Regions from separate parts of the Shewanella frigidimarina NCIMB 400 genome, predicted to be linked through region 3. Evidence: predicted binding sites of a transcription regulator. Region 3 holds the regulator's gene; each other region holds the start of a gene.

Evidence for each region. The regulator LexA, encoded in region 3, represses DNA repair genes until DNA is damaged. The targets are predictions, from matches to a motif close to TACTGTATNNNNATACAGTA.
Region 1: SFRI_RS10100 (LexA family protein) is a predicted target of LexA. The motif match lies at 5,161-5,180, and genes of this name have one in related genera.
Region 2: recA (recombinase RecA) is a predicted target of LexA. The motif match lies at 4,293-4,312, and genes of this name have one in related genera.

The regions. Positions count from the first base shown of each region.
Region 1 covers NC_008345.1:2,327,823-2,337,877, forward strand. Annotated here, with positions in the region: gene SFRI_RS10075 (M13 family metallopeptidase) at 1-949, opposite strand, end outside; gene SFRI_RS10080 (PqiC family protein) at 1,433-2,032, opposite strand; gene SFRI_RS10085 (MlaD family protein) at 2,037-3,020, opposite strand; gene SFRI_RS10090 (ABC transporter ATP-binding protein) at 3,017-3,781, opposite strand; gene SFRI_RS10095 (MlaE family ABC transporter permease) at 3,784-4,896, opposite strand; gene SFRI_RS10100 (LexA family protein) at 5,219-5,632, shown strand; gene SFRI_RS10105 (Y-family DNA polymerase) at 5,639-6,895, shown strand; gene SFRI_RS10110 (hypothetical protein) at 7,102-7,413, shown strand; gene SFRI_RS10115 (DUF2057 family protein) at 7,517-7,951, shown strand; gene SFRI_RS10120 (hypothetical protein) at 8,121-8,495, shown strand; gene SFRI_RS10125 (DUF411 domain-containing protein) at 8,631-9,146, shown strand; gene SFRI_RS10130 (copper resistance system multicopper oxidase) at 9,143-10,055, shown strand, end outside.
Region 2 covers NC_008345.1:1,246,562-1,256,616, forward strand. Annotated here, with positions in the region: gene SFRI_RS05445 (peptidoglycan DD-metalloendopeptidase family protein) at 1-100, shown strand, start outside; gene rpoS (RNA polymerase sigma factor RpoS) at 179-1,150, shown strand; gene mutS (DNA mismatch repair protein MutS) at 1,535-4,120, opposite strand; gene recA (recombinase RecA) at 4,406-5,470, shown strand; gene alaS (alanine--tRNA ligase) at 6,270-8,894, shown strand; gene csrA (carbon storage regulator CsrA) at 9,352-9,549, shown strand.
Region 3 covers NC_008345.1:281,041-291,095, forward strand. Annotated here, with positions in the region: gene SFRI_RS01335 (SURF1 family protein) at 1-299, opposite strand, end outside; gene SFRI_RS01340 (DUF2909 domain-containing protein) at 247-465, shown strand; gene SFRI_RS01345 (cytochrome c oxidase subunit 3) at 482-1,357, opposite strand; gene SFRI_RS01350 (cytochrome c oxidase assembly protein) at 1,354-1,917, opposite strand; gene ctaD (cytochrome c oxidase subunit I) at 1,919-3,514, opposite strand; gene coxB (cytochrome c oxidase subunit II) at 3,524-5,110, opposite strand; gene SFRI_RS01365 (cell division inhibitor SulA) at 5,506-6,012, opposite strand; gene lexA (transcriptional repressor LexA) at 6,009-6,623, opposite strand; gene plsB (glycerol-3-phosphate 1-O-acyltransferase PlsB) at 6,888-9,311, shown strand; gene mtr (tryptophan permease) at 9,311-10,055, shown strand, end outside.

The sequences.
Region 1 (10,055 bases), 2.0 Mb from region 3:
CTTGCCACACAGTGAGTGGTTGTTGGTTAATTAAGTCAATCATTGCTTTAACGGGTTCTGGCTGCGAAATATTTAGTTTCGGCACTTGGTAACCGGTTTGTGCAAAATAGATATCCCAATCAAATCCAGGATATTGCTTAACCAATTCTTCACGTTTGAGTTGGTTTAAGGTTAAATCACGGTCACGACGCTTTTCTCTAGGCCATTGTGCCTGTGCAATTTTTGTTTCGAGTGCCAAAATAGTTTGGGCACGTTTTGCACCGTCGTTTATACCAGCAAAGGCGAGCATTTTAGCGATATGGTCGACATACGCTTTACGGATGTTAACGAAACGCTCGCTGTCTTCGAGGTAATACGAGCGATCGGGCAGACCTAAACCACCAGCACCAATAGTCATTTCATATTGATCTGGATCTAGGCGATTAAACCACATACCACCCCAAATAGGTGATGATGCACCAGTAAGCCATGCTTCACCGAATACTTTGGTTAAATCTTGTGTTGAGCTAATCGCAGCAATTTGATCTAAGGTGCCTTTAATTGGCGTGATACCCAACTTATTAATGGTGTCGGTATCCATATAGGCATGATAAAAATCAGCAATTAATTGTTCTTCGGCAGTTAAGTCGCTGCGGCTGGCAATATCGTCGATAATGGCTTTCACTTGATTCTCACTGCGCTCAGCTAAAGCATTAAATGCGCCATAACGAGTTTTGTCGGCAGGCATGACAAAGTTGTCGTACCAAGTGCCACTTGAATACATAAAAAAGTCATCACCAGGCTTAACGGCTTCATTACGTGCAGCTAAATCCACCCCAAAAGTACCTAACTCTGCTTTAGCGGGGGCTGGTGAGGTCACGGTTGCAAGTTTAGTGTTATTTGTATCAGATACGCCGCAACCACTTAATAGTGCTGTGGTTAATCCAATCGCAATTAAGGATTTATTCATTGTTATCGTGTTCCTTGGTCTATTTTTACAGAATTATTTGCCTAGCCATATTGAAAGACTGACAAAAAATGTCAATGTTCGAATTGTTAGCAAATTTAACCAATGCTGAGTTAAGCAATGAAATGAGCTGCAGAATATGCGCTGGTTTGATTTTATTTAGATGTATTGTTTATTTGAGAGGCACAGATAAGGGCAGTTGATTATCATCAGCATAATTAACCAAAACGTGGAATAAAAGTGAGTTTGGCTTTGTAATATTAACGCTGCCAGTGTTTAAGCAACCTAACCATTTTTGATTGTTACTTTTCTTGGGACTGGCATCTGTATTGATAGCGCTATTGTTTGAGTTTGTTTACTCAATACCCTGTAAATCAGCTTAATCGTTAGGTTTATGATTTACACCACCGCTCATAAAACAAAGCTTGCACAACATCGCTGGCGCGACAACTCTGACGCGAGAATGCTGACAGTTGGCTGGAGTGTTTAATCTGAATTTTGTGGTAATGATTTTTCAATTTCCTTAGCCAACTGAGTCAATAAGTTGCTGTACGCGCTGACCAACTCCGCAGCCGTCGAACCAGCGTTAGTGACCGCGATGAAATTTTGTTTTGCCAACGTTTGGTGTAATGAATTGTTTGTTAGCTCCCAGTTGGCATTGAGTCTGGCGTTATTGCCATCTCGGTTGAGGGAAGTAACCTTGATTTTAATGCTGTACTGGGGAGTGTTGTTTGCTCGCCAAGGAAATAACACCAGATTACGACGGCGATCTCCTTGGCTTAGATTGATACTCATGACTCGGCTGATACCTTGCTCAAGCGGTTCAGCCCAATAACTATTGGCAAATCGTTGCAGGCTACCATCGTCCAGTTGATACATCAGTTGCGTAAAATGTAGGTATTCGGCTACGTCAATTGGCCCGATACCAATGTCATGCTCTAATGCAATACTGCCAGATACCATTTGGCTGGGCATTGTAGTTAACACAAAGTATTGTTTTTCGGGAGAGCTTTGGCAGCCACTCACTAAACTCAATAGCAGTAAACCGATCCCCCAGTTAATGCTCCAAACTTCATATTTTTCCATGACATTATTCTCCTAAAGGTAGGGCTTTTTTGCCACGTATGATGGCCTCAGGTTGTTCATCTAAGGTTTCGCTCAAGCTTCGTAGCGATCGAGCTGTGCGGCGGATTTCTTCCAATGTATTGGTGAGTTCTATCAACAATGGCGAGTTTTGGTCGAGTGTGTTGCCTGCTTGGTTTGCAAGCTGATTAATGCTTAATAGTGTACTGCGTAATTCAGTTAAACTATGGTTTAGCGACTCAACGAACTTGGGTTCATCATGATTTAATTGCACCAGTAAATTATCGAGTTTTAGCAGCACTTCAAGCCCATTTTTACCTAATGCTGCTTGAGTGTTGTCTAAGTTAATCGCGGTGCTTTTAACTGCTTTGGCTGCATTATCAAAATTATCCAGTGCTTGCTGTATTTTTCCGCTGGCGGCAATGTCACTGAGCTGCTGAGCTAAATTATCGACATTGTTGACTAAACTTTTTAAGTTTAACGATTGCAAGTCTTTCGACAGTGATTCGAAATCAGTCGCGATGGTCGGCAATTCTAATAATTGATCTTTTTCTCCGTGAAATACCGGTGACGTGTTGGGAAAGAAATCCAGCTCAACATATAGCAGTCCGGTGAGTAAACTCAGATAATTCAGCTGGGCGCGTAAGCCGTTATCGATGGCGTGAGAAAAAAACTCTTCACCTACTTGGATCCCTTTTATATTGATACGTTTCAACAATAAGTCGGCATGAACCGCAGCCGTGACACCCTGGCTACTGTCGTTGGGGAAATCGATACTGATATCGCTTATTTCACCTATTATGACCCCTTTTAATTTTACCGGTGCGCCTACCTGTAACCCTTGCACAGAACTGTTAAAAAACATCACTACAGGGGCTTTCTCTGCAAATATACGCCCACCGGAAAAGAACAGTAATGCAATAAACACTAAGATAATTGCGCCAAATATAAAGGCACCAATCGCGAGCGGAAGTCGTTGGCTTTTACTCATGAGATCTCCGATTTTTCGGTACGATTGAGAAATTGACGAACCCTAGGCTGGCTACTGTGTATTTTTAATTCTCGTGGGTCACCACAATCGAGCATAGTATTGGTCTCATTATCCAGAAATACACAGCGAGTGCCGATTGACAATATACTGGGCAGCTCGTGGGACACAATGATCACGGTAGAGTCTAACGCCTGGCATATTTGCACGATCAATTGATCTAAACGCATCGAGCTAATAGGGTCTAAACCTGCAGAGGGTTCATCAAAAAATAACAATTGAGGGTCTAATGCCAGCGCCCGTGCTAATCCTGCGCGTTTGTGCATACCGCCGCTTAACTCGGCAGGATAAAATTTCTCGAAGCCCGCTAAGCCGACAAGTGCCAGTTTATAGGCGACGGCTTCGGCAATTTGTCGCTCCGAAAGGTCGGTATAGAGCTGCATGGGTAACGCCACATTCTCGCCAAGCGACATGCTCGAAAACAATGCGCCAGTTTGGAAGGTAATTCCCCAATCTTTGAGCATTGCTACCTGCGTGGGTTCATCTGCCTCATAAAAGTTTTTGCCTTGATAGAGTACTTCACCCTTTAGTGGTGTGAGTAATCCCACCATCGATTTCAGCAAGGTTGTTTTGCCACAACCACTGCCGCCAATGACAAAAAAGATATCATTCTTGTTAATGTCGAAGTTGAGTTTTTTTTGCACCTCGGTACTGCCGTAGCCGACTGATAGATTACGTACACTGATAAAGGCATCATCAACCATGGCTAGATCCCTAATTTATCGTACAAGATATTAAGCGCCGCATCGGCGACAACCAAAAACACGATGGCCTTAACCACAGCGTGGGTTGTCGCTAAGCCAACGGCATTAGAGTCACGTCCGCAAAGCAGTCCCGCCTGGCAACCCGCAATCGCAATTAAAAACCCAAAAATTAAACTCTTGATTAAACCGGTAGAAATATCTACCCAATCAATCGCAACCTGGGTTTGCAAAATATACTGGGTATAACTTACGCCCATCCCGTTAGCAACTAACGCACCGCCAAGCATGCCTATTACATCTGAATAAATACACATTAGTGGCATAATGAAAATTAATGCTAATAATCGCGGTAAAACCAGAAACTCCATGGTAGGAATGCCCATTACTCGCAGCGCATCAATTTCTTCATTAACCTGCATGGTGCCTAACTGCGCCGCATAAGCAGCTCCGGTTCGGCCGGCCATAATAACGCCTGTCATTAGAGCGCCCATTTCACGCACCATTCCGATAGCCACTAAATTAGCCACATATACCTGGGCGCCTAATTGACGCAGCTGTACCGAACCTAAATAAGCCAAAATCATTCCCACGAGCAGGCTAATTAAGGTGACAATCGCAAGTCCTTTAGGCCCCGCCTGTTCGATAAAAAAAATAATATCACTTCTACGAGTCCTCGCTTTACCTCCCAACCAACGGCCTAATACCAAGGTACAGTCGCCAACGAATACTAATCCATCGTGCACCTGTAAGCCTTGCTTAATAAGACTTCGGCGTAAGGTCGGCCACAATCCGCCAATAGCGCCATCATTAGTGGGTTGATAAACAGGAACATCGGTAGCCAGTTGCAGTAATTGCTGCAATCCTTGAGGTGTTTGTTGAGTGTCTAGTGATATTTTTTGCTGTTCACACCAGCGAGATAATTGTAATAAGGCAATGGCGAGGCTTGAATCCCAGTGGGATAATTCTGTGGTGATTAAGGTGATAGATTGGCAATTGGATGGCAGCTCAGCACAAATATCTGCGCCTAGCGGTGCTTGGCCTAATTGCCAATCACCAGCAAGGTTCAGTAAGCAGTTATCATCGTGCATGTCGATATGGAATGTTGCGAGTGTCATGCTAGACCCCCGAGCCAATATGAAATAAGTATATTCGTTTGTTTTATAAACAGGTTAGCTTGGTTTTTGCTCCTGTTAACAGTGTAGACCAAGCTTACTGATTATATTTTGACCTTGGACATATTATTTCATCAATAATGAAGCTATCACTTTGATGTATTGACGCTTTGCTACATTGAAGAAGCGTTAGCTATAGAACATAACTGCCGCTTGTCGCGATTTAAAGCAAATAAACTTGCGCTGACAAAATTTAACGCTAATATATACTGTTTATTTATACAGTGTGTTTTTATACAGTATATATTATATTAGAGGTTGTCATATGCGCGTTATTCCCATTGCAGCCAGTGCCGGTATTACCGGTTTCGAATCACCTGCCGCTGAGTATCTTCAGTTAGGCCTCAGCCTTGATGAGATATTAATCCAGCATCCAAGTTCCACTTTTATCGGCTTAGCCCAAGGTGAGTCGATGCAAGGCGTGGGAATATATGATGGTGACTTATTGATTGTCGACCGCCATGAAACGGCTAGAAATGGCGACGTGATAGTGGCTAATTTTAATGGTGAATTTGTGTGTAAAATTCTCGACATGCATCGGCGAATGCTGATGTCGTCTAATGAGCAACATTTACCTGTGACCATCTGCGACTATGATGACTTTAGTATTGAAGGTGTGGTGATTCGCTCGATTCGTTGTCATCGTCAAAGCCCACTGCTTATCAGCAAAAAAGGTTAGGTAACAATGTTTGCCTTAGTCGATGCCAATGCTTTTTATTGCAGTGCAGAACAGGTTTTTCGCCCTGACTGGCGCGGCAGACCTATTATTGTGCTGAGCAATAACGATGGCTGTATTGTTGCTGCTAATCGGCAAGCAAAAGAGGCGGGTATTGAGAAGTTTTTGCCTTACTTTCAAGCTAAAGCATTATGCGTTCAGCGCAATGTCATTGTGTGCTCATCTAATTATGAATTGTATGCCGATTTATCGGCAAAGATGATGGCAATAATAGGTCGTTTTGCGCCAGAACAACATGTGTACTCCATCGATGAAAGCTTTCTGTCTTTTAAACATTGTTATCCTGCTATCAAATGCCTGTATACCCAGGGTCAGTTAATTCGTCGCGCAGTTTGGAAAGAAGCCCGCCTGGCGGTTTGTGTGGGCATGGGGCAAACGTTAACCTTAGCTAAAATAGCCAATCACGCCGCTAAAAAAATCCCGGGATACCAAGGAGTGTGCGTTATCGACACTGCGCAACTACGTAATGACATTTTACGCCAACTTGCCGTAAAAGAGGTGTGGGGGATTGGCAGGCGCATCAGTAAAAAGCTTGAATTGATGAATATTCGCAGCGCATACGATCTCGCCTCTATGCCACCCAGTTTGGCCAGAAAACAATTTAGTATTGAAATTGAACGCACGGTACGCGAACTTAACGGCGAAGTGTGTAAACAATGGGATGAGGCTAGGGCAGATAAAAAACAAATTTTCTCCACCCGCAGTGTGGGCGAACGTATTTGTGATTTTGAATCGCTATTACAGGCATTGAGTAAACATGTTGGCATCGCAGCAAGTAAAGCTCGTCAACAAGGCTCACATTGTAAAACCATGTTGTTATTTGCCAGTAATTCGCCCCATGACGAACGGCCTGTGAGTTATAAAGTTATCGTCCATTTTCCATGTCCAACCAATTGCACCATTGAACTCACCAAAGCCATGACCGACGCCGCCCCGAGATTATTTAGCAATGGTGTTCGTTATTACAAAATTGGTGTAGGCCTAGTTGATTTAACCAGCGAGAAACATTTTCAATTTGATTTATTTAATACCGCGAAGGTTAATTATGCCTTAATGGACACGCTTGACGGCATCAACCAACGATACGGCCGCGATACAGTGTTTTTGGCTGCACAAGGGATACAACAAAAATGGGCCATGCGCCGTGATTTACTCACACCTCAATATTCAACCCAATGGAAATGCTTACCTAGCATTAAATGCTAAGATTTTTTATTACTAAGGTTTATTACTTAGGTTTATTGTAACAGTGGTATTACTCTGCCATAGCACATGTAAGGTAAAGGGCATTCAACTATGGCTAAATCTTAAAATGTGATTCAGCTCTGATTATCGCTCTAGTTAAATTGTTAATGTTAAATCGTACTCATCATATGGCCGACATAATGCGAAATACGCTGTTAAACATAGCAATGATAATTTCACTACTTGGACAATTACTTGTTCCAAGTTTTGCTATGTCTAATGAAATGGCTATGTCAGATATGCAGTCGAGTAGCATGCAGCAATCAACGATGATGCAAGGTGACTGCGACACTAACGGTGACTGTTGTTTAAACGATATGAGTCAATGCATTAGCCATTGTCATGCTGTCGCGAATGCATTTTTGATATCAGCAACAAATCTCACCGATGCTCCACTAACAAGTGCTAAAGTGAGTTCGTCTTTATGGGCATCAACTCCCACCATTCTAGTAAGCCAAAATCCACCTCCGATAGCTTAATTCTTTATTTTTATTAGTTACCCACATTAATTTATAAAGATTTTTGTTGCTTCAACTATAAGCATCAAAAACTATAAGTATCAAAAAGTTAACGGAGTTTATTATGAAAAAATTCATTGCGATCACACTATTATCTTTAGCTAGCTCAGTATCTATGGCTGCCACAATTTCATTACCTGACTATTTAATTTTTACCGCGATCGATGGTAAATCGGTATCAAATAGTGCCCAAATGGAGGTGTCTCCTGGTCAACATCTAATAGAATTACAGTTTTATGATGTGTTTTCATCAGGAGCAGACGATACGAATTTTATTAAATCCGATGCGTTATATTGGAGCCTACATCTAACCAAAGATGAAGATATTCAAGTGCGTAGCAAAGAGATTTTCTCTTCAACTAATGCAAAGAAATTTATTGCATCACCGATGATAACCTTAGACCGTGACAGCGTAAAAGGTGAAAACGTGAAATTAGTTAATCACGAAGAGTTAATGGCTATTATCATGAAACAACACAGTAAAATGATGCAACAATAGTCAAAATCGATAGGGCGCTTGTATAGCGCCCTATCGTTATAAAAACCTGCTTGACCTATGTGCTGCACGTAGGTTTATAGTCAATACTAAGCAAAACAATTTTACATAACCCTTGTTTAAGATAATACATTTCACTATTCTGTTTGCTGTTATTTTTGGAGAGTATATTTTGCGTAAAGCCCACTTAATCATGATGTTTGTCTTACTGACGTTTGTCGGTCAGGCTTTTGCGTCTGTGATTATGTCAGCTAATATGCCAATGAGCTCAATGACAAAGTCAACATTATCGACAGATAATAACAATGATTGTCATGACATGAATATGCTAAAGAATGCCATGAATAATATGACTGACAATGAGAGTGACAATTGTTGTGCTCAAACCTGCCATTGTCCTGTCGGCTCATGTTTATCAGTCGCTTTAACGATGGCAATGCCAACGCTTAAATCAGAAGTCAGCTTAGTTAATTCTGCAACAATGTTTACCTCAGCACTAATGCCTCAGTATTTTTCATCTTTATACCGTCCTCCAATATTTGCCTAACATAGGCACAGTTACGCCTTTTTTTGCTAACTGTCCTAGCCAATCATGTAGTTTCAACTTTTTAACTTTTCGGTTAATAAATTGACATTAAACCGCGTTGTTTAATGTGACGAAATTTGATTTGGAGGCAATATTATGTCTGCTCTATATCGCAATTCTATTCGTTTTTTTCGTGTCATAGGTACTATTTTTATTCTGCAAATTATGGGAGGGATGTTACCTGCCCATGCAGCAGAGCCCGGCACTACGGCGCCATTACTCACTGTTTATAAAGATGCCAATTGTGGCTGTTGTGAGAAATGGCTAACGCATATTCGTGAGCGTGGATTTAGTGTTAATGCCCACAATATTAACAACCTTTATGAGTTTAAACAGTCAAAGGGTATTCCTGCTTCAATGCAATCTTGCCATACCGCAGTGTCATCTCAAGGTTATGTGTTTGAAGGGCATATCCCTGCAAAATTCATTAGTCGTTTTTTAGCCACCCCCCCTAAAGATGCTATCGGCCTAACCGTACCCGCTATGCCTGTGGGCAGCCCTGGTATGGAGTACCAAGATAAATTTATGCCATACCAAGTATTACTGTTGAAAAATGATGGCAGTAGCCAGGTTTACGCCCAAGTGAACTCGCTTGAGGAGTCTGTGCAATGAAATCGCAATACATGATAAAACCCATGATTCAAACGACAAACAGTGAACTCAACAACAGCCGACGCCGTTTTGTGTTTGGTGCATCCGCCATGTTGGCATTGATGTCGATCCCTTTCCCTAAAAATGCCTTTGCCAATGCGTTAAGCCAATCGTTGAGCCAGCTTTCTGGCAAAGTGTTCGACTTATCAATTGACTATAAAATGGTTAATTTTACCGGGAAATCTGCTCGAGCTACTGTGGTAAACCAATTACTGCCCGCGCCGTTATTACGTTGGAAAGAAGGTGAAACAGTCACCTTAAGAGTAAAAAATAATCTCGACCATGATAGTTCTATTCACTGGCACGGTATTATTTTACCCACCGAAATGGACGGTGTGCCTGGCTTTAGCTTTGATGGCATTAAACCCGGTGAAACATTTGAGTATCAATTTACCGTCCAGCAAAGTGGCACATATTGGTATCACAGTCATTCAGGCTATCAAGAACAAACCGGTTTATTCGGCGCTATTGTGATTGATCCAGCGACCCCCGATCCGGTCATATATGACCGTGACTATGTGATCATGCTGTCTGATTGGTCTGACGAAGCCCCTGAAAACATTTATGCCAAATTAAAGAAGCAAGCCGACTACTATAATTACCGTGAGCGTACGGTAATGGATTTTTTCTCTGACGTGAATAAAAATGGCTTAACCAATACGTGGAACGCTCGTTCGATGTGGAATAACGCACGCATGAGTGACAGCGACATTTCTGATGTGACCGGCTCAACTTACACTTATTTAATGAATGGCAATCCACCGCAACAGGGCTGGCAAGGGTTGTTTAAACAAGATGAGAAGGTGCGCTTACGCTTTATAAATAGTTCTGCGATGACCATATTTGATGTGCGTATACCGGGTCTCAAAA
Region 2 (10,055 bases), 970 kb from region 3:
AAAAATGGGCAGTACCGGGACACACCAAGTTATGCTTCACTTTGAAGTACGATTTCATGGTAAGTCTGTCAACCCATTACGATATCTACCTAAACAGTAATTGTTTAGCAACATAATTAACGGAGGATAAGCAAGTGAAGTAGATTAAATACCACAAATTAGGTTTGGGAGAGCAATTATGAGCCGCAAAAATAATACTGCTTCAGCAGAATGTCTTGTCGATCTAGCTAAACAACCACCAGAAGTTGCAACCGATAAACGCGATTTGGTGCAACAACTTGATATTGAAGAAAAAGTCCAAGATGACTTACAGAAAAATTTAGACGCTACTCAATTATATTTAGGTGAAATAGGTTTTTCTCCGCTACTGACAGCAGAGGAAGAAGTGTTTTTTTCACGTAAATCCCTCAAAGGATGCGAAAAGTCTCGCAACCGCATGATAGAAAGCAATCTCCGTCTTGTTGTTAAAATTTCCAGAAGATATAACAATCGTGGCTTAGCGCTGCTCGATCTTATCGAAGAAGGCAATTTAGGCTTGATTCGAGCGGTTGAAAAGTTTGATCCTGAGCGTGGTTTCCGTTTTTCCACTTATGCGACTTGGTGGATTAGACAAACCATTGAACGGGCAATAATGAACCAGACTCGTACTATTCGTTTACCGATTCATATTGTAAAAGAATTAAATGTGTACTTGCGGACAGCAAGACAGCTTGCCCAAAAGCTTGATCACGAACCTACAGCAGAAGAGATTGCCGAAAAATTAGATGTGTCTACCGGTGATGTCAGTCGTATGTTGAAGTTAAATGAAAGAATCACTTCGGTAGACTCGCCTCTCAGCGGCGATAATGAGAAGGCATTATTAGATGTTATTGCTGATGATGATTCCGTTGGCCCTGATTATCGGGTACAAAATGAAGATTTATCTAATTCGATAGTAGGCTGGTTAAATGAATTGAATACCAAACAGCGTGAAGTATTAGCGCGGCGTTTTGGTTTGCTCGGATATGAGCCTTCAACATTAGAAAATGTCGGTGCCGAAATTGGTCTAACACGTGAGCGTGTTCGTCAAATTCAAGTCGAAGCACTTAAACGTTTAAAAGACTTACTAGGGTCGCAAGGACTGTCAGTTGAAGCATTATTCAGAGACTAATGGATAGTGGAAGTATATTGTGAATATTAAGCGGTAGACTATCATCAACACACAAATGATATGTCATCGTTAATGTCTCAATAAGGTCAATTAAGGTGTTGCGATGTTCGGGTTAAAACCTATATGAGTATTTGTATTTTGACTCATGTGATTAGGTTTATCCCACTAATCGCCAACTTAATTTAAGCGTTGTGTAGTTGCAATTTGACGATATAACCTAGCTATTATTGATGGTGTTTTAATGCTATTAGTTCATTTCAACGTATTTTTAAAGTTGTTACTGAGACTGTTACTTGTTCGATGTAACACCTGATATGTCATTGAAATGGAAGCCTTTGCAGGCTTCCACAGTTCAAAAAAACACTTAAGCAGTTATTTTCGGCGCTAGGTGTTCGTGTGACTTAATCGCTTCAATTCATACAAATAATCTAAAGCCTGCTTCGGCGTCAACTCGTCTGGATTAATTTGGGCTAACTTTTCCAGTGCTAGTGATGGCTCTGGAATTGGAGGTAATAAGTTCATACTCACTTGAGTTGGATTCTGTTGAGATAATGTCATATCTCGGTTTTCCAGTTGATGAAGCTTATGTTTTGCCGCTTTAATGACGGAGGCCGGAACACCCGCTAGGGCTGCAACTTGTAGACCATAACTTTTACTTGCAGCACCTTCTTGTACCGAATGCATAAAGGCAATTGTGTCGTCGTGTTCTATTGCATCTAAATGCACATTAATTACTGACGGTAACAGCTCGGGCAATTGGGTTAACTCAAAATAATGAGTAGCAAATAATGTCAGGGCACTGACGTTTTTCGCAAGATATTCAGCAGCAGACCAAGCGAGTGCCAAACCATCATAGGTTGAGGTGCCGCGACCGATTTCGTCCATTAACACTAAACTGTTCGCAGTCGCATTATGTAAAATATTAGCTGTTTCGGTCATTTCAACCATGAAAGTTGACCGGCCTGATGCCAAATCATCTGATGCACCAATACGGGTAAAAATCCGGTCGATTTCACCAATTTGAGCATGGTCTGCTGGAACGAAACAGCCGATATGTGCCATTAATGTAATCAATGCTACTTGGCGCATATAGGTTGATTTACCGCCCATATTTGGGCCTGTAACAATAAGCATTTGGCGCTGTGGTGTTAATGCAACTGGGTTAGCAATAAACGCTGCTTGGCTAACTCGCTCAACGACAGGATGGCGGCCCGCTTCAATATTAATGCCAATGTCGTGGCTCATTTGTGGGCATTGATAATTAAATAACTCTGCTCGTTCGGCAAAGTTACTTAATATATCTAACTCGGCAGCAGCCGTTGCAAACTGCTGTAATTCTTGTAGTTTAGGTAACAACAAGTCAAACAGTTGTTCCCACAGTTGTTTTTCAAGCGCGAGTGCTTTGCCCTGGCTAGACAGTACTTTCTCTTCGTATTCTTTCAATTCTGGGGTGATATAACGTTCGGTGCCTTTGAGTGTTTGGCGGCGCTGATAGCTCAGTGGCACTCTATCTGACTGTAAACGGCTCACTTCAATATAGTAACCATGAACTCGGTTATAGCCGACTTTTAAGGTATTAATCCCTGTTTGTTGTTTCTCACGAGCTTCAAGTTCGACTAAATAATCACTGGCGCCTTCACTCAACTTGCGCCATTCATCTAACTCATTATTATAGCCAGTACGGATAACGCCACCATCACGAATTAACATGGGAGGGTTGTCTACAATAGCGCGTTCTAATAAATCGTGTTGTTCAGGAAATTCACCCAGTAATTGTACTAACGTGTTTAATCGAGGTTGTTGGCATATTGCTAATGTTTGCTGGATTTCAGGCAGAAGCGTTAGTGCTTGCTTTAAGCGTGAAAAATCACGTGGTCTGGCACTACGTAGTGCTAAACGAGCCATAATACGTTCGATATCACCTAAGCTTTTTAGTTGCTCATGTAACGTTTGATACAAATCTTGTTCAATCAGTTCACTGACCGCACTATGTCGATATTGAATTGTTTGACGATTGCGTAATGGCTCATGGATCCAACGTTGTAACATACGGCTACCCATAGGGGTGGCAGTATTATCCAATACCCATGCGAGAGTATTCTCCCGCCCACCAGATAAATTTTGAGTTAACTCTAAATTACGTCTGGTTGCGGCATCTAAAATAATTGATTCTGATTGATTAAAGCGCACAATCGAGTTGATATGTGGCAACGCCATCTTTTGGGTATCTTTGACATACTGCATTAAACAACCTGCAGCTTGTAACGCTAATCGTGCATCAGTAATTCCAAAACCGTGTAAATCTTTGGTGCCAAATTGATTGAGCAGTAAATTAATACAGGTGTCGTAGTCAAACTCCCACTCAGGGCGACGACGGATGCCTTTCATATTATTGATCAATAACATGTCAGTAAAATCTTCACTGTACAGTAGCTCAGCTGGATTAGTGCGTTGTAATTCGGCTTCTAAAGCTTCACGAGTGGGTAATTCAGCAACCACAAAACGACCTGATGAAATATCCAACGTCGCGTAACCAAAACCCGTTTTACCCTGATACAGTGCCGCCAGTAAATTGTCTTGTTTTTCTTGCAGTAAAGCTTCGTCGGTTAAGGTGCCAGGGGTCACAATACGCACCACTTGGCGTTCAACGGGCCCTTTCGATGTCGCTGGATCACCAATTTGCTCACAAATAGCCACAGACTGACCAATGTTAACTAATTTTGCTAAATAGCCTTCGACGGCGTGATATGGAATGCCTGCCATGGGAATCGGGTCTCCGCCGCTTTTTCCACGAGCCGTCAGTGAAATACCTAGCATTTCAGAAGCGCGTTTAGCGTCATCGTAAAACAGCTCATAAAAATCACCCATTCGATAAAACAATAACATATCAGGATGGGCCGCTTTTAAGCCCAAATACTGGCGCATCATCGGGGTGTGTTTTTCTAAATCGCTGGTATCAATCACTGTCATTATGAACACTTCACTATTAATCAATCGTAGGACGTAAATCTTATGGGGCTAATCTTAACAATATTTGTCCCCAGCGTATAAATAGATTCAAACAAAAAATTTTATGGGGATAAAATATTGATGTAAATAGGCAATTCTCAAAGGTTAAAAAAAAAATCAGCTCAGCACTTGATACTGTATGACTATACAGTATACTGATGAACATATTGAAATGATTCACATCACTTCACCTAAGTCGAAATAGCATTTTACTAAACGTATTGAATGCCTTAAGAGGGTTTTATAATGAAGGTTGATCCAAATAAAGAGAAAGCACTAGCCGCCGTTTTAAGCCAAATTGAAAAGCAATTTGGTAAAGGCTCAATTATGAAGTTGGGCGAAGATCGCACAATGGATGTTGAAACTATCTCTACCGGTTCGCTTTCATTGGATATCGCACTCGGTGCGGGCGGTTTGCCAATGGGACGTATCGTTGAAATTTACGGTCCAGAATCATCAGGTAAAACGACGTTAACTCTTGAAGTGATCGCCGCAGCGCAACGCGAAGGTAAAACCTGTGCGTTTATTGATGCAGAGCATGCTCTGGACCCTATTTATGCCAAAAAGCTAGGCGTAGATATTGATAACCTACTTTGTTCACAACCAGACACTGGTGAGCAAGCATTAGAAATTTGTGATGCGTTAACTCGTTCTGGTGCTGTAGACGTTATTGTGGTCGATTCTGTTGCGGCATTAACGCCAAAAGCTGAAATTGAAGGTGAAATTGGTGATTCACATATGGGCCTCGCCGCTCGTATGATGAGCCAAGCTATGCGTAAGCTGGCTGGTAATCTTAAGCAATCAAATACTTTGCTTATTTTTATTAACCAAATTCGCATGAAAATTGGTGTGATGTTTGGTAGTCCAGAAACTACCACCGGTGGTAATGCACTAAAGTTCTACGCTTCAGTACGTTTAGATATTCGTCGTACCGGTGCCATTAAAGACGGTGACGAAGTTGTCGGTAATGAAACTCGCGTCAAAGTGGTTAAAAACAAAATTGCGGCTCCGTTTAAGCAAGCGGAATTCCAAATCCTTTATGGACAAGGTATTAACCGTACCGGTGAGTTAGTCGATTTAGGCGTTGCTCATAAATTAGTTGATAAAGCGGGCGCTTGGTATAGCTACAAAGGCGAAAAAATTGGTCAAGGCCGTGCTAACGCAGGTAAGTTCTTGACTGAGAATCCAGTCATTGCTAGCGAAATTAATACCACTTTACGTGCTATGTTATTGAATGGTGGTGCTAATTCATCAGATTCAAAAACAGAAAGTGATGAGAATATTGACCTTGAAACTGGCGAAGTGTTTTAAACTAGCCAGTCAGTTACCTCTATCGCGGTAGCGCATGTTGCGCGCCGCGAATATTCCCCTAAAATCTTCAGACATTTATACCGCGAATAACTTCACAGCTAAAAACTACACCGCTTAATCATTGATATACTCAAAAATTCATGTACTCGTTATTGTGAGTTTCAGCCGTTGTTATGACATCGTTGTTACTCTACATTACTTTTAGTAAGCTTAAGCTACCTTAATGTAAAACGTATTAACTTGTTTATATTCAATATCTAAGCGCTTGGTATTTAGTATTTAGCGTGTGAAATCAAATCCTGCAATAAACTACCTGCTAGATCTGCTGTTATCTCATATATTTTTAAAGCTAGTTTATTCCTATCCAAGACTGTTGTTTTATCGTAATAGTTAATAGCGGCTAATTATTCGAATCAATTAAACTGAATTTAGATCATTTTATATTTGAAGAGTAATCCGGCACTCGATAAAAACCATTATTGCTAACCAGCCTGTCCACCTCAATATTTGTTTTGCTAAATTAAGCAAATTGACAGGCAATAAATAGCCTATTGTCAGTTAACCCAATGCGGTTAGTAGGGCAGGAGGTTGTTTGAGAAGCGTTTATTACCCAGACTTATGCTACTTAAGCTTAGTCAATGAGACAGCTTATTAATAACTATTATTATCGGTTTCTGCGAAGAGGATAATCGAGTCACTCATCTCGCACATTGACGTAAATTCAGTATATAATGCTTACATTTACAGGCTTGCATGCCAAGCTCGTTACTTTCGTATTTTCTATATTCAGGGCCATTTCATGTTTCAGACTACAGCAGAGTTAAGAAGCGCTTTTTTAAAGTACTTTGAAGATAACGGACATCAGGTTGTTGATAGCAGCTCGCTTGTTCCCACAAATGACCCAACACTGTTATTCACCAATGCGGGTATGAACCAGTTTAAAGATGTGTTCCTCGGCATGGATAAACGCAATTACACTCGAGCGACAACATCTCAACGTTGTGTGCGCGCGGGTGGCAAACATAACGATTTAGATAACGTGGGTTATACCGCTCGTCACCATACTTTCTTTGAAATGTTAGGTAACTTTAGTTTCGGTGATTATTTCAAAGAAGATGCAATTCGTTTTGCATGGACCTTTTTAACTGAAACGCTCAAGCTGCCAAAAGAACGCCTCTGCGTGACTATTTATGAAACCGATGATGAAGCATATGATCTTTGGACTCAAAAAATAGGTGTGCCAGCAGAAAACATGATCCGCATTGGTGATAATAAAGGCGGAGCTTTTGCGTCAGATAACTTCTGGCAGATGGGTGATACCGGTCCTTGTGGTCCTTGTAGTGAGATTTTCTACGACCATGGCGATCATATATGGGGTGGCCGCCCAGGTACGCCTGAAGAAGACGGTGATCGCTTTATTGAAATTTGGAACATTGTCTTTATGCAGTACAACCGTCAAGCCGACGGTGAAATGTTGCCATTGCCAAAACCTTCTGTTGATACAGGTATGGGTATTGAGCGAATTGCTGCGATTATGCAAGGCGTGCATTCAAACTACGAAATCGATATTTTTAAACAACTTATTGCCAAAACTGCTGAAATTATCGGTGTAACTGATTTAGAAAATAAATCTCTGCGTGTTATTGCTGACCACATTCGTTCATGTGCATTTTTAATTGCTGATGGTGTAATGCCATCAAATGAAGGTCGTGGTTATGTGTTGCGTCGTATTATTCGTCGCGCAGTTCGCCATGGTAACAAGCTTGGCGCTAATGACGCATTTTTCTACAAACTTGTGCCAACACTTATTAGCGTAATGGGCGATGCCGCCATTGGCTTAAAACAAACTCAAGCTATTGTTGAAAAAGCCTTAAAAGCGGAAGAGGAGCAGTTTGCTCGCACTCTTGAGCGCGGTTTAGTTATTTTAGATGGCGCATTGAATAGCTTGCAAGGTGATACTTTAGACGGCGACACCTTATTTAAACTTTATGACACCTATGGCTTCCCTGTTGATTTAACTGCAGATGTTTGTCGTGAACGTGATATTAACGTTGATGAAGCTGGCTTTGAGTCTGCAATGGCTGAACAAAGAAGCCGTGCACAAGCTGCAGGTAACTTTGGTGCTGATTATAATAGCCAATTAATTATCGACGCAGAAACCGCATTCAGTGGTTATACAGAGTTAACTGGTCAGCCTAATGTGATTGCTTTATATGTTGACGGTAAAGCGGTTGATACCGTGAAAGCGGGTCAGGATGCCGTAGTAGTATTAGACAATACTCCATTTTATGCAGAATCTGGTGGGCAGGTTGGTGATAAAGGCCTGCTGACAGCAGATGGTGTAGTATTTACCGTTGCAGACACTCAAAAATTTGGTCCAGCTACAGGTCACCAAGGTCAACTAGCTCAAGGTCAGTTAGTGATCGGGCAACAGTTAACCGCGCAGGTGGATAAAAAGTTACGCCATCGTACGCAATTGAATCATTCTGTTACTCACTTATTGCATGCTGCATTACGTCAAGTGTTAGGCTCACATGTGTCTCAAAAGGGTTCACTTGTTAATCCTGAACGCTTACGCTTTGACTTTGCTCATTTTGAAGCGGTTAAGCCATCAGAATTGAAAGCTGTTGAAGACTTGGTTAACACCCAAATTCGTCGCAACCATGAACTTTGTACCGCCGAAATGGCCATTGATGAAGCCAAAGAAAAAGGTGCAATGGCATTATTTGGTGAGAAATACGATGACCAAGTACGTGTTGTCACTATGGGGGATTTCTCTATCGAACTGTGTGGTGGTACTCACGTTGGCCGCACTGGTGATATTGGTTTATTTAAAATTACTTCTGAGAATGGCATTGCCGCAGGAGTACGTCGTATTGAAGCTGTTACGGGGATTGCTGCAATGGCTTATATTGCCGAGCAGCAAGCCATGTTAGATGAAGCTGCACAACTACTGAAGTCCGATAGTGCTTCAGTTGTGGTCAAGTTAAAAGCTCAGCTAGATAAAGTGAAGCAATTAGAAAAAGATTTATCCCAATTAAAAGATAAGTTAGCTGCTGCGGCCAGTGCCGATATGGCAGGTGATGCGGTAGAAATTAATGGTGTTAAACTTTTAGTTAAACAGCTTGATGGTATTGATCCTGGTTCACTTCGTGGATTACAAGATGAGCTGAAGCAAAAGTTAAAATCTGCGATTATTGTGCTAGGTACTGCTAAAGACGGTAAAGTTAATTTAATTGCTGGTGTCAGCAACGATTTAACCAAAAAGGTCAAAGCGGGTGAGTTAGTTGCAATGGTTGCACAACATGTTGGCGGTAAGGGCGGTGGACGTCCTGATATGGCACAAGCTGGTGGAACTCAGCCTGAGAATTTAGCCGCAGCATTAGCCCTTGTAGAGCCCTGGGTAAACGAACGTTTAAGTTAATGAAATCTGTAGATTAGCGTTTTTTTTGGCAATTGAGTCATAAAGTCTAAGATATGCGACTTTATGACTTGAGTGCTATGAGTAGATTTGGCATAGTGAACTAACTTGCTAACAGTAAAAGCGTTTAAAGGGTTGCAAGCGTTGGGCAATGCTTACTATTGTACTTGTGTAGTACTTTAATATTGTATTGGTTTTCAATTCCTGTCGTTTTTGTTATTGGTTTGCCGTATTGGATTGTTTAGCTACTGAATCTTATATCGTGAATGTGATTAATTTACGGTTATTCTCGTTTTAAAAGACGACTAATCGTCAAGTTTTATGATTTCCTAAGAGAATTTGCTTTATAAACTGATGTATTCAGAAATTGATACTATGATTTTATGTAAAGCAGACCTTATAATGAGCGCATATTACGGATAAAGCGTGTTATGCAGATTGAACTTAAAGGAGCAATCGAATGCTAATTTTGACTCGTCGAGTAGGCGAAACATTAATGATCGGTGATGAAGTCACCGTTACTGTGCTAGGTGTTAAAGGTAATCAGGTACGTATTGGTGTAAATGCACCTAAAGAAGTATCTGTTCACCGTGAAGAGATCTACCAACGTATTCAATCTGAGAAGTCAGGAACCCCTTCTGAAGGTGGTAATTACTAATTTCGGCAGATTATGTCGATATCATTAAGCCAGCATTTGCTGGCTTTTTTGTTTTTTACATTACGGTATATTACCGTAATGCTTAATCAGTCCTTATTCGTTAAATTCTATTCGGCATTTTTACTGTCATCAAAAAGCTATTTGTGCGGTGAATTCAATCGAAAGACCAGCTAGTTAAGTGTGATTTCACGGGGTAGCCTCAAATTTAGACCCAAATTCAAATAATAACGGGTCAATTTGAATATGAGTGACCCGTTATTATTCTAACGTTTATCGCTTGACCCATCTGTTATTCTGCGTTGAGGTTACATTAGTTGTAGCTTAGAGCACCTCACCGCTTCAATTTAAGCTTGTTAGAGTAAGTAGGACTATTTCCCTTTAAGTTGATGCAAGGTTGAAGTGAAATGAATGAGGCTCTCACAAGACGATTTCAGCACACTTATTAAGTTTGTTGAATGCATCTATAAGGGATTTGTCATTATATTTGTTATCCGTCTGATGCATTT
Region 3 (10,055 bases):
CCCGTGAGTAATCTCGTCTCCGGTTGAGAACTTGTTGAGGCTTCTGACGTTTCAACTATTGCCAACATTTCATCATAAGTGAGTGCTTGTTGCTGTTGGCGCTGAATAAGCGTGCTTTGCCACTCTTGTTTAAAGGTTGCTCGTGATAACTGCCATAATCCTAACTTGACCAACAAGCTAAACACGACCAAAGTAATGATTACGAATAACACCCGAGACACACCCACACTTTTAAAAGGATTGCCTGTGACAACACCTTTCATCGTTAAGTTAGTTTTAGTCTCGTTGCTTGTATTCATATTATTTAACTTAGGTAGGGCCTTATTTATTATGGTTAAGGGCGAGCATCAACAATCCATGAGTCGTTTTCTCGGCCGGCGCGTATTGTTTTCTGTTGTCGTTATAATGGTATTGCTGGTGGCTTTGGGGCTTGGTTACATTCAACCTAACCCCAGACCTTATTAGTCGTTAATACGTTGTTTTATAGTACGTATACGAAAATGAATAAGCATAACCACACCACATCAACGAAGTGCCAATACCAACTCCCCGCTTGAAAAGCGAAATGCTTGTCGTGCGTAAAGTGACCCTTCACAATTCTGAGTAATAAAATAATCAAGAACAGGGTACCGATAGTGACGTGCATGCCGTGAAAACCGGTTAACAAAAAGAAGGTGTTGCCGTAGACACCAGAAGAGAGCGTTAACCCCATTTCTTGGTAAGCATGGCTATATTCTTCAACCTGCAAACAGAGAAACGCAATCCCCAAAATTACCGTTAACGCTAACCAGATTATCAAGGGCTTACGATTGGCTTTTTCAAGGTTGGTATGAGCAAAGTGCAAAGTAACTGACGATGTTAGCAATATAATGGTGTTAATTAATGGCAATCCCGTCCATGGCATAGCTTCAGTTGCAGTGCCATCAGGTGTTTTAACCAATGGCCACATAGCTTCAAATGCAGGCCATAACACTTCATGGGTCATGGCATTGTTAGATGCGCCACCAAGCCAAGGTACTGAAATCATGCGGGCATAGAATAGCGCGCCGAAAAATGCCCCAAAAAACATAATCTCTGAAAAAATAAACCAACTCATTCCCTGTCTAAATGAACGATCCATCTGCGGTGAATACAGTCCAGCCATTGATTCATCAATAACGGTCTTAAACCAACCAAAAATCATAAAGATAATCACGGCCAAGCCAGTTATTAAAATGTAACCGCCAGAGGTTTTTTCAGTGGTTAATTGTTGTACATAATTTCCTGCGCCAAACGCAATTAAAAATAAACCTATAGCACCGATTATTGGCCAAGCACTTTGGGCTGGCACATAATAAGTTTGATACTTTGTTGTCATTTTGATGCTCCTTGCTCTATGACTATCGCCTGTCTATCGGTGATGTCGTAAAGGGTATAAGAGAGAGTCAATGTGTTAATGGACGCTGGTAAATCAGGGTCCACGTAAAAAATCAGTGGTAGTTCTGCTGTTGCTGCTGCAGCCAAAGGTTGTTGATTAAAGCAAAAACATTCCGTTTTATTAAAGTATGCCGCACCTTGGCCTGGTGATACCGAAGGGATTGCTTGGCCTACAGTGTCACGTGTCGACAGGTTTTTAACCAAAAATTGTGCGTGAGTGAGCTCCCCTGGATGCACGCTTATTTGGTTAACTTTAGGGCTAAATTCCCATGGCATACCTGACTGAACTTGAGTCACAAATTCAATGGTTACGGTCCGATTTTTATCAACCACCACCGCTTCATAACTACTGGCGCTATTTTGGGTTTTGCCATTAATCCCCAATGTATCGCAGAGCACGTCATAAAGCGGTACCAGCGCAAAACCAAACCCAAACATACCAATTGACCCGGCAATCAGGATGATTAATAGCTTACGATTTGATTTTGTTGGCTGTGTCATCTCATTTAATCTCCGGTGGAGTGGTAAACGAGTGATATGGCGCAGGGCTGGCAATCGACCATTCCAAGCCTTCGGCAGCTTCCCAGGGATTATCTCCAGCGGGTTTGCCACCCTTGATACATTTGAGTACCACAACAAGGAAAATTAGCTGAGATAAACCAAATGCAAAGCCACCAATCGATACAATTTGATTCACATCGGCAAACTGCACAGCGTAGTCGGGGATCCTACGTGGCATACCCGCTAAACCTAGAAAGTGCATTGGGAAAAACAACACGTTGACGGATATTACCGAACACCAAAAGTGCCACTTGCCTAAGGTCTCGTTATACATATGGCCGGTCCATTTAGGCAGCCAATAATAAGCCGCCGCCATAATGGAGAAGATCGCCCCCGTCACCAGTACATAATGGAAGTGAGCTACGACAAAGTAAGTGTCGTGGTATTGGAAGTCCGCAGGGGTAATTGCCAACATCAAACCCGAAAAGCCACCAATAGTGAACAGGATAATGAATGCCACAGCAAACAGCATTGGGGTTTCAAATGTCATAGAACCGCGCCACATAGTTGCGACCCAATTAAACACTTTCACCCCGGTTGGAATGGCAATCAACATGGTGCAATACATGAAAAACAATTCGGCAAAAACAGGCATACCAGTGGTAAACATGTGATGTGCCCATACCAAAAATGACAGAATGGCAATACTGGCAGTGGCGTAAACCATTGAGGAATAACCAAACAGCTTTTTACGGCTAAAGGTTGGTACTATCGCGGAGATAATACCGAAGGACGGTAAAATCATGATGTAAACTTCGGGATGACCAAAGAACCAGAAAATATGCTGGAACATCACCGGATCGCCACCACCTGCTGCATCAAAAAAGCTAGTACCAAAAAACTTATCGGTTAATACCATGGTGACCGCACCTGCGAGCACTGGCATTACCGCAATCAGTAAAAATGCGGTAATAAGCCAGGTCCACACAAACAAAGGTAACTTCATCCATGTCATGCCAGGAGCTCGCAAGTTTACAATGGTTACAATGACGTTAATTGCGCCCATTATCGAACTTATTCCCATGATGTGAATGGAGAAAACAAATAGGGCGGTACTGTCAGGGCTATAGGTGGTTGAGAGCGGGGCATAGAATGTCCAACCAAAGTTAGGACCGCCGCCTTCCATAAATAGCGAACCTAATAACATGGCAAAGGCGAAGGGTAAAATCCAAAAGCTCCAGTTGTTCATTCGCGGTAGTGCCATATCTGGTGCACCAATCATCATAGGTATTAACCAGTTAGCTAATCCGGTAAAAGCGGGCATCACCGCCCCAAACACCATGATGAGACCATGAACTGTGGTCATCTGATTAAAAAAGTTAGGCTCTACTAGCTGTAATCCAGGCTGAAACAATTCAGCTCGAATGACCATTGCCATGGCGCCGCCAGTAAGAAACATAATGAAACTAAACCATAAATATAGCGATCCAATATCTTTATGGTTAGTGGTGAGTAGCCAGCGCATTAGCCCCTTCGGAGCCCCGTGATGATGATCATCATGAGCGGTAGCCAGTGTATCGTGCGTTGTTGTGCTCATTGTTTTCCCCTACTGTCCATGGCTAGCGACATCGGCAGGTTGCACCGCCTCGCCAGAATTATTGCCCCACGCATTGCGCTCATACGTAATCACCGCCGCCATCTTGCGAGGGCTAAGTTGACCACTAAATGCCTGCATTGCGGTTCCTGGTTTACCGTGCATAACGATATCGATATGTCCGCTAACCGGTCCGGTAACAACAGGGCTGCCAATAAGTGAAGGGAAAGCGCCAGGTAAACCTGCGCCAGTGGCTTGGTGACACGCAGCGCATGTCGTAGCATAAACCTGCTCACCTTCAGCAATTAATTGCTCCAAGGTTAAAGTGGGCAGATCCTCTGGTACAACAGTTTCTGCTACGGCTTCGACAACTTGATTGGCTTTGTCGGTAACCGCATCGGTAATGTCAGTTGCCGTGGCTGCAATAGTACTTGCTGCATCGGTTACTGCTTTACTTGGTTCGGTGCTTGCCTCGTTACTGCCTAAAAAGTTGCCTATATCAACTGCTTGCACTACATCACCGCTATTATTGCCCCAGGCATTACGCTCAAAGGTAATTACTGCGGCAATTTCTTGGGCGCTAAGTTGTTTTGCAAAGGCTTGCATTGCGGTTCCTGGTTTACCGTTTAAGACGATATTCAGGTGATCTTCAACAGGCCCTTTTATGATAGGGCTGCCAATTAATGATGGGAATACACCAGGAAGACCCGCGCCATTGGGTTGATGACAAGCGGCGCACCTAGCAATATAGATTTGCTCACCTTGTGAGGTTAGCTCCTCAAGAGACAAGGTTTTAGACATTGATGCCGCAGCGGCTGCAGCAGCATTACTTGCTAGTTGTTTTTGCTCCACTAACCAATTATCAAAATCGGCCTCCGATAATGCTTGCACCACAATCGGCATGAAACCATGGTCTTTACCGCATAATTCGGCACATTGGCCGCGGTAAATACCGGGTTTATCAATGCGGGTCCACGATTCGTTAATAAAGCCTGGATTGGCATCTTTTTTAACGGCAAACGCCGGCACCCACCATGAATGAATAACATCATCAGATGTCATCAAGAAGCGCACTTTTTGATTAATAGGCAGTACTAATGGCTTATCGACTTCGAGGAGGTAATGTTCTCCTTTGGCCTCACTGCCATCAATTTGAGCTCTGGGGGTGGATAATGTGCTGTAAAATTCGATGTCTTTATCAAAATAGCTGTAATGCCACTTCCACTGCGACCCAGTAATTTTTATGGTGAGATCAGCATCACTGGGATCTTCCATAGCAATCAAGGTTTTGGTGGCTGGAATAGCCATGCCGATTAAGATGATGAAAGGGATGACGGTCCAAGCAATTTCCACTTTGGTACTTTCGTGAAAATTGGCCGCGACAGCGCCTTTTGATTTGCGGTGATAAATCATTGAGTAAATCATGATCCCAAACACCACTAACCCAATTACACAACAGATATAAAGAATTGTCATATGGAGGTCGTAAACCTTGCCACTGATATCTGTCACGCCTTGAGTCATGTTGAGGGGCATTTCTGTTGCCCCAAGCGGAAGTGCTACAAACACAACCAGTAAACAATACAACCATTGCTTCACAAGACTACTCCTCTGCTAATTGCAAATAGCAACTACAAAGAAGAGTCACACAGTAATTCTCTGCTCTATGCAAACTCTTCGGTTCCCGAAAAAAGTTTGATGACCTCAAAGTACTTTGGTGGCTGTAAACAGACGGTTTACGGTTTTATTGTTAGCTGTGCACCACGCTTGTACCTACGACTGAACTTATCAATTTTGATTTGGATCATTGGTCTGAAAGTAATCTTGATTACTGTCATTCCCGTCCAATTAAAGATAAAAAATGTTTCATCCTTGTTAACCACATTACTTGTAGATTAAACATTGATCAAGATCACTTTGTTGGCTAATAGGCTGAAAAAAGATGAAAAAAAACCCTGAATTCAATACAGGGCTTGGTAATGAAGGGTTCGTGCTTAGTGAAATGAGCAAAAATTACTTGTTCCATTTGTTAAAGTAGGGCTAACAAGTTGATGTTTGTGAGGTAAGTGAGCATTCACATCTTCAATTACCACCCCTAATGCACGTGCACTTTTAGCGACAATTTCTAAACGGCGACTATCGCGAGCATCAAGTGAGCTTGTCCAAGTCACTACTGCGCTCGATGTACCGCTAGTGAGCGCTTTCTCCATGGCCCATAATGTTTCGACTTCATCTTTGGTGTGCACCAGTAAAATGCGATCCATTCTTACACCAGCACTTGCCAGCATATGTTTATAGCCAATATGGGGCGGGCTAATTAATACAATCCATCTGCCTTGCTGGCTCAATATCGCTAACTGGCTGCACAATTGGCTCAGTTCAGCTTCACCTTGAGTGACAGTTTGTAATGTTTGAATGGTTTGGGTGCTATGCAGTTCTGTTTCAGTTAAATCTACCCATAAGCCCGGGTGGCGTGGCGCGATGCCCATTAGTTTGTTCATAACCAATCTCCATTACGGATAACGCCAACGGCAAGCCCTTCGATGGTTAGGCTTTGGCAACTTAAATCTACTTTTATCGGATTGTAATCTTCATTTTCGGCATGCAGATAAATCACATTACCTTTTTGTTCAAATCGTTTTACGGTGACGTCATCATCAACACGTGCCACAACAACCTGGCCATTACGTGCTTGCTGCATTTTATGTACAGCGAGTAAGTCGCCTTCTAAAATTCCGATATTTTTCATGCTGTCACCACGTACTCGCAGCAAAAAATCTGCGGCGGGCTTAAACATGTTTGGATCGACTTGATAGTATTGCTCTACATGCTCTTGAGCCAAAATTGGTTCACCAGCAGCAACCTGTCCAATCAGTGGCAGACCGGTTTCAACCTGTTCTTCTTGAGGTAAACGAATGCCTCTTGAGGTCCCAGGCATGATCTCGATAAAGCCTTTTTTGGCTAATGCTTTTAAATGCTCTTCGGCGGCATTAGCACTTTTAAAGCCAAGACGATTCGCAATTTCAGCACGAGTGGGTGGCATACCTGTTTCGGCGATATTGTTTTTAATTAAGTCTAAAATTTCTGCTTGGCGCGGCGTTAACGGTCTCATGATGATTCCTGTCTTTTTATACAGTGACTGTCATTATATACAGTGTTTATGTTCGCGCAAGTATTAACCAACTATTTTTTGTATTTTGTTGATTAAGTATCACTCAACAATATGTTTTAGTTAACTATTACTAATGTTCTGTCTTATGTTATTTCTGATAGTGAGAGCTTAAGCGTAAAGATAGATCGGTCTGATAGTGTAAGCAGGGTGGTTTCTGGTATCCTATACATCAATATTACAGTGGCTTATGTTGCGAAAATAACCATGTCAAAACCAGATTCAATATTTTTACGAGCATTAAGATGGATTCAAAAGTGGATGGTACAGACCATTGTGGTCCCTCACGATCCTTTTGATGACCTCAATATAGATCCAACTAAACCTTTGGTTTATTTAATGAAAACGGAATCTATTAGCGATATTGCCGCGTTGAGCGAAATCACCGAGGGCTTTGGTCTGCCCAGTCCTTATGAGCCATTACAGCTTGATGGCTTAACCGTGCCTCGTGTGGTCTGTTTAGAGGGCCGCAAACCACTATTTGGTAAACGTGAAAGTGGTGACAAATTCCTTAATTATTTTACCAGCTTATTGTCACTTCACAGTGAGAGTCCTGAATTAGATATACAGTTGGTTCCTGTTTGCCTTTATTGGGGACGTACACCCGGTAAAGAAGAAGACAGCATGAAAGCTGCAGTATTTGAACGTGAAAACCCTACGTGGTTACGTAAATGGTTAATGATTTTATTTTTAGGGCGCCATAATTTCGTCCAGTTTTCTAATGCACTATCGCTTCGTCATATGGCCGATGAACATGGTACTGATAAAAGAATTGCTCACAAATTAACCCGAGTTGCCCGAGTGCATTTCCGCCGTCAACGCAAAGTGATGACAGGGCCACAATTACCTAATCGACAAGCGTTGTTTGCCTCTTTATTAAAATCAGAATCTATCAAAAAAGCCATTGAAGAAGAGTCTGCGAATAAGAAAGTAACGGTCGAGAAAGCGCGTGAAACCGCCATTGAATACCTTGATGAAATTGCCGCCGACTATTCTGATAGTTTGGTGCGTATTGCCGAACGTTTCCTGACTTGGTTATGGAACAAATTATACAGTGGTATCAATATCAAAGGTGCCGAACAAGTAAGACAGTTACATCATGATGGCCATGAAATTGTTTACGTTCCTTGTCATCGTAGCCATATGGATTACTTGCTACTGTCGTATATTTTGTATTATCAGGGCATGGTTCCGCCGCACATTGCTGCCGGTATTAACCTTAATTTTTGGCCAGCAGGGCCGATGTTCCGCCGTGGTGGTGCATTCTTTATCCGTCGTAGTTTTAATGGTAATAAACTTTATACCGCAGTATTTCGTGAATATTTAGATCAGTTATTTGCTAAGGGTTATGCGGTCGAGTATTTCACTGAAGGCGGCCGTTCGCGTACCGGACGTTTGTTAGCGCCTAAAACCGGTATGTTGGCTATGACAATTAATAGTGTGCTTCGTGGGATAGAGCGCCCAGTGACATTAGTACCCGTGTATTTAGGTTATGACCATGTGATGGAAGTGGCGACGTATCACAAAGAATTAAGCGGTAAGAAAAAGAAAAAAGAATCAGTTTGGCAGGTCTTTGGTGCTATTCGTAAGTTAGGCAATTTTGGCCAAGGTTATGTGAATTTTGGTGAGCCGATTAATTTACAACAGTTCTTAAATCAGCAGGCGCCAGAGTGGCGTGATGAGCTAGCTAAAGATCCTGATCAAAAACCGTCTTGGTTTACGCCATCAGTTAATTTATTGGCTAACCGTGTAATGACTAATATCAATGGCGCTGCCGCAGCCAGCTCAGTAACATTGACCAGTTTAGTGTTACTAGCGTCAGAGCAAAATGCGTTAGAAAGAAGCCAGTTAGAGCGTCAGCTTGATTTGTATTTAGCCTTACTTAAAACAGTGCCTTATACCGAATACGCCTCAGTGGCAGAAGGTAATGGCAAGTCAATTGTTGATCATTGTTTGTCGTTAAATAAGTTTGTGAGTACCAAAGACCTTATTGGCGAAATCATTTCTGTTGATGAAAAAATTGCCATCACCATGAGTTATTACCGTAACAATATTATTCACTTAATGGCGCTTCCGTCATTAATTGCCAGTTGTTTAGTGCATTATGATGTGTGCGACCGTCAGCGAATTCATGCCATTGTAATGGACTTTTATCCATTGCTTAAAGCTGAACTCTTTATGAGCATTGATGATGTGCCTAAACATGTAGATTGCATTTTAGATTTCATGGTTGAACAAGGTTTACTGACAGGTAGCGATCAATTTGAGATAACGCCTCGTCATATTACCCAAGTGTTATTGTTAGCCGAAACTATCAGTGAAACGTTGCAACGTTATGCGATTATTTTTAATTTACTGGCAATAAAACCAGATCTTGAGCGCTCAGAACTGGAACGCGATAGCCATTTGTTAGCCCAACGATTAGGCGCGCTGCACGGTATTACCGCACCAGAATTTTATGACAAAAAATTATATAACACCCTGAGTGTGAAACTGAAAGAATTGGGCTATTTATGCAGCGACGAACATCGTGCAGAAGTGATCAGAATTCGTGATAACGCTAATAAATTACTCAGCTCTTTAGTAAGACAAACCATTGTTGATAGTGTGGAAGCGGAGCACGGACAATAATGGCTAATCATATGAATGCTGCTAAGCATCGTACCAGCGGTAAATCTGTATTGGGTGGGGCGATGATTATTGCCGGAACCACTGTGGGTGCGGGGATGTTTTCGTTACCCGTTGTTGGTGCTGGAATGTGGTTTGGCTATTCTATCGCGATGTTACTCGGCGTTTGGTTTTGCATGCTAATGTCGGGTTTATTGTTATTAGAAGCCAATTTGCATTTTGAACCAGGTGACAGTTTTGACACCTTAACTCGGGTGACTCTGGGGCAGTTCTGGCGGGTGATTAACGGCGTTTCGATTGCGTTTGTGTTATATATTTTAACCTATGCTTACATCAGCGGTGGTGGTTCGATTGTGAATCACAGTCTGTCTGCATTGGGCGTAAGCCTACCGCAGAGCGTAGCCGGATTAGTGTTTGCGGTAGTTTTGGCTCTGGTGGTATTTATTAGTACTAAAGCGGTCGACCGTATCACCACAATCATGCTTGGCGGCATGGTGATTACTTTCTTTTTGGCTATTGGTAACTTATTAATCGATATCGATACCATAAAGCTAGTGTCGCCTGATGGTGAATCGCGTTACCTGCCTTATTTACTTGCCGCGATTCCATTTGGCTTAGCCAGTTTTGGTTATCACGGCAATGTGCCAAGTTTAGTCAAATATTACGGTAAAGATGCCAAAACCATCGTTAAAGCCATTATTACTGGAACCACTATCGCATTGGTAATTTATATATGTTGGTTAGTGG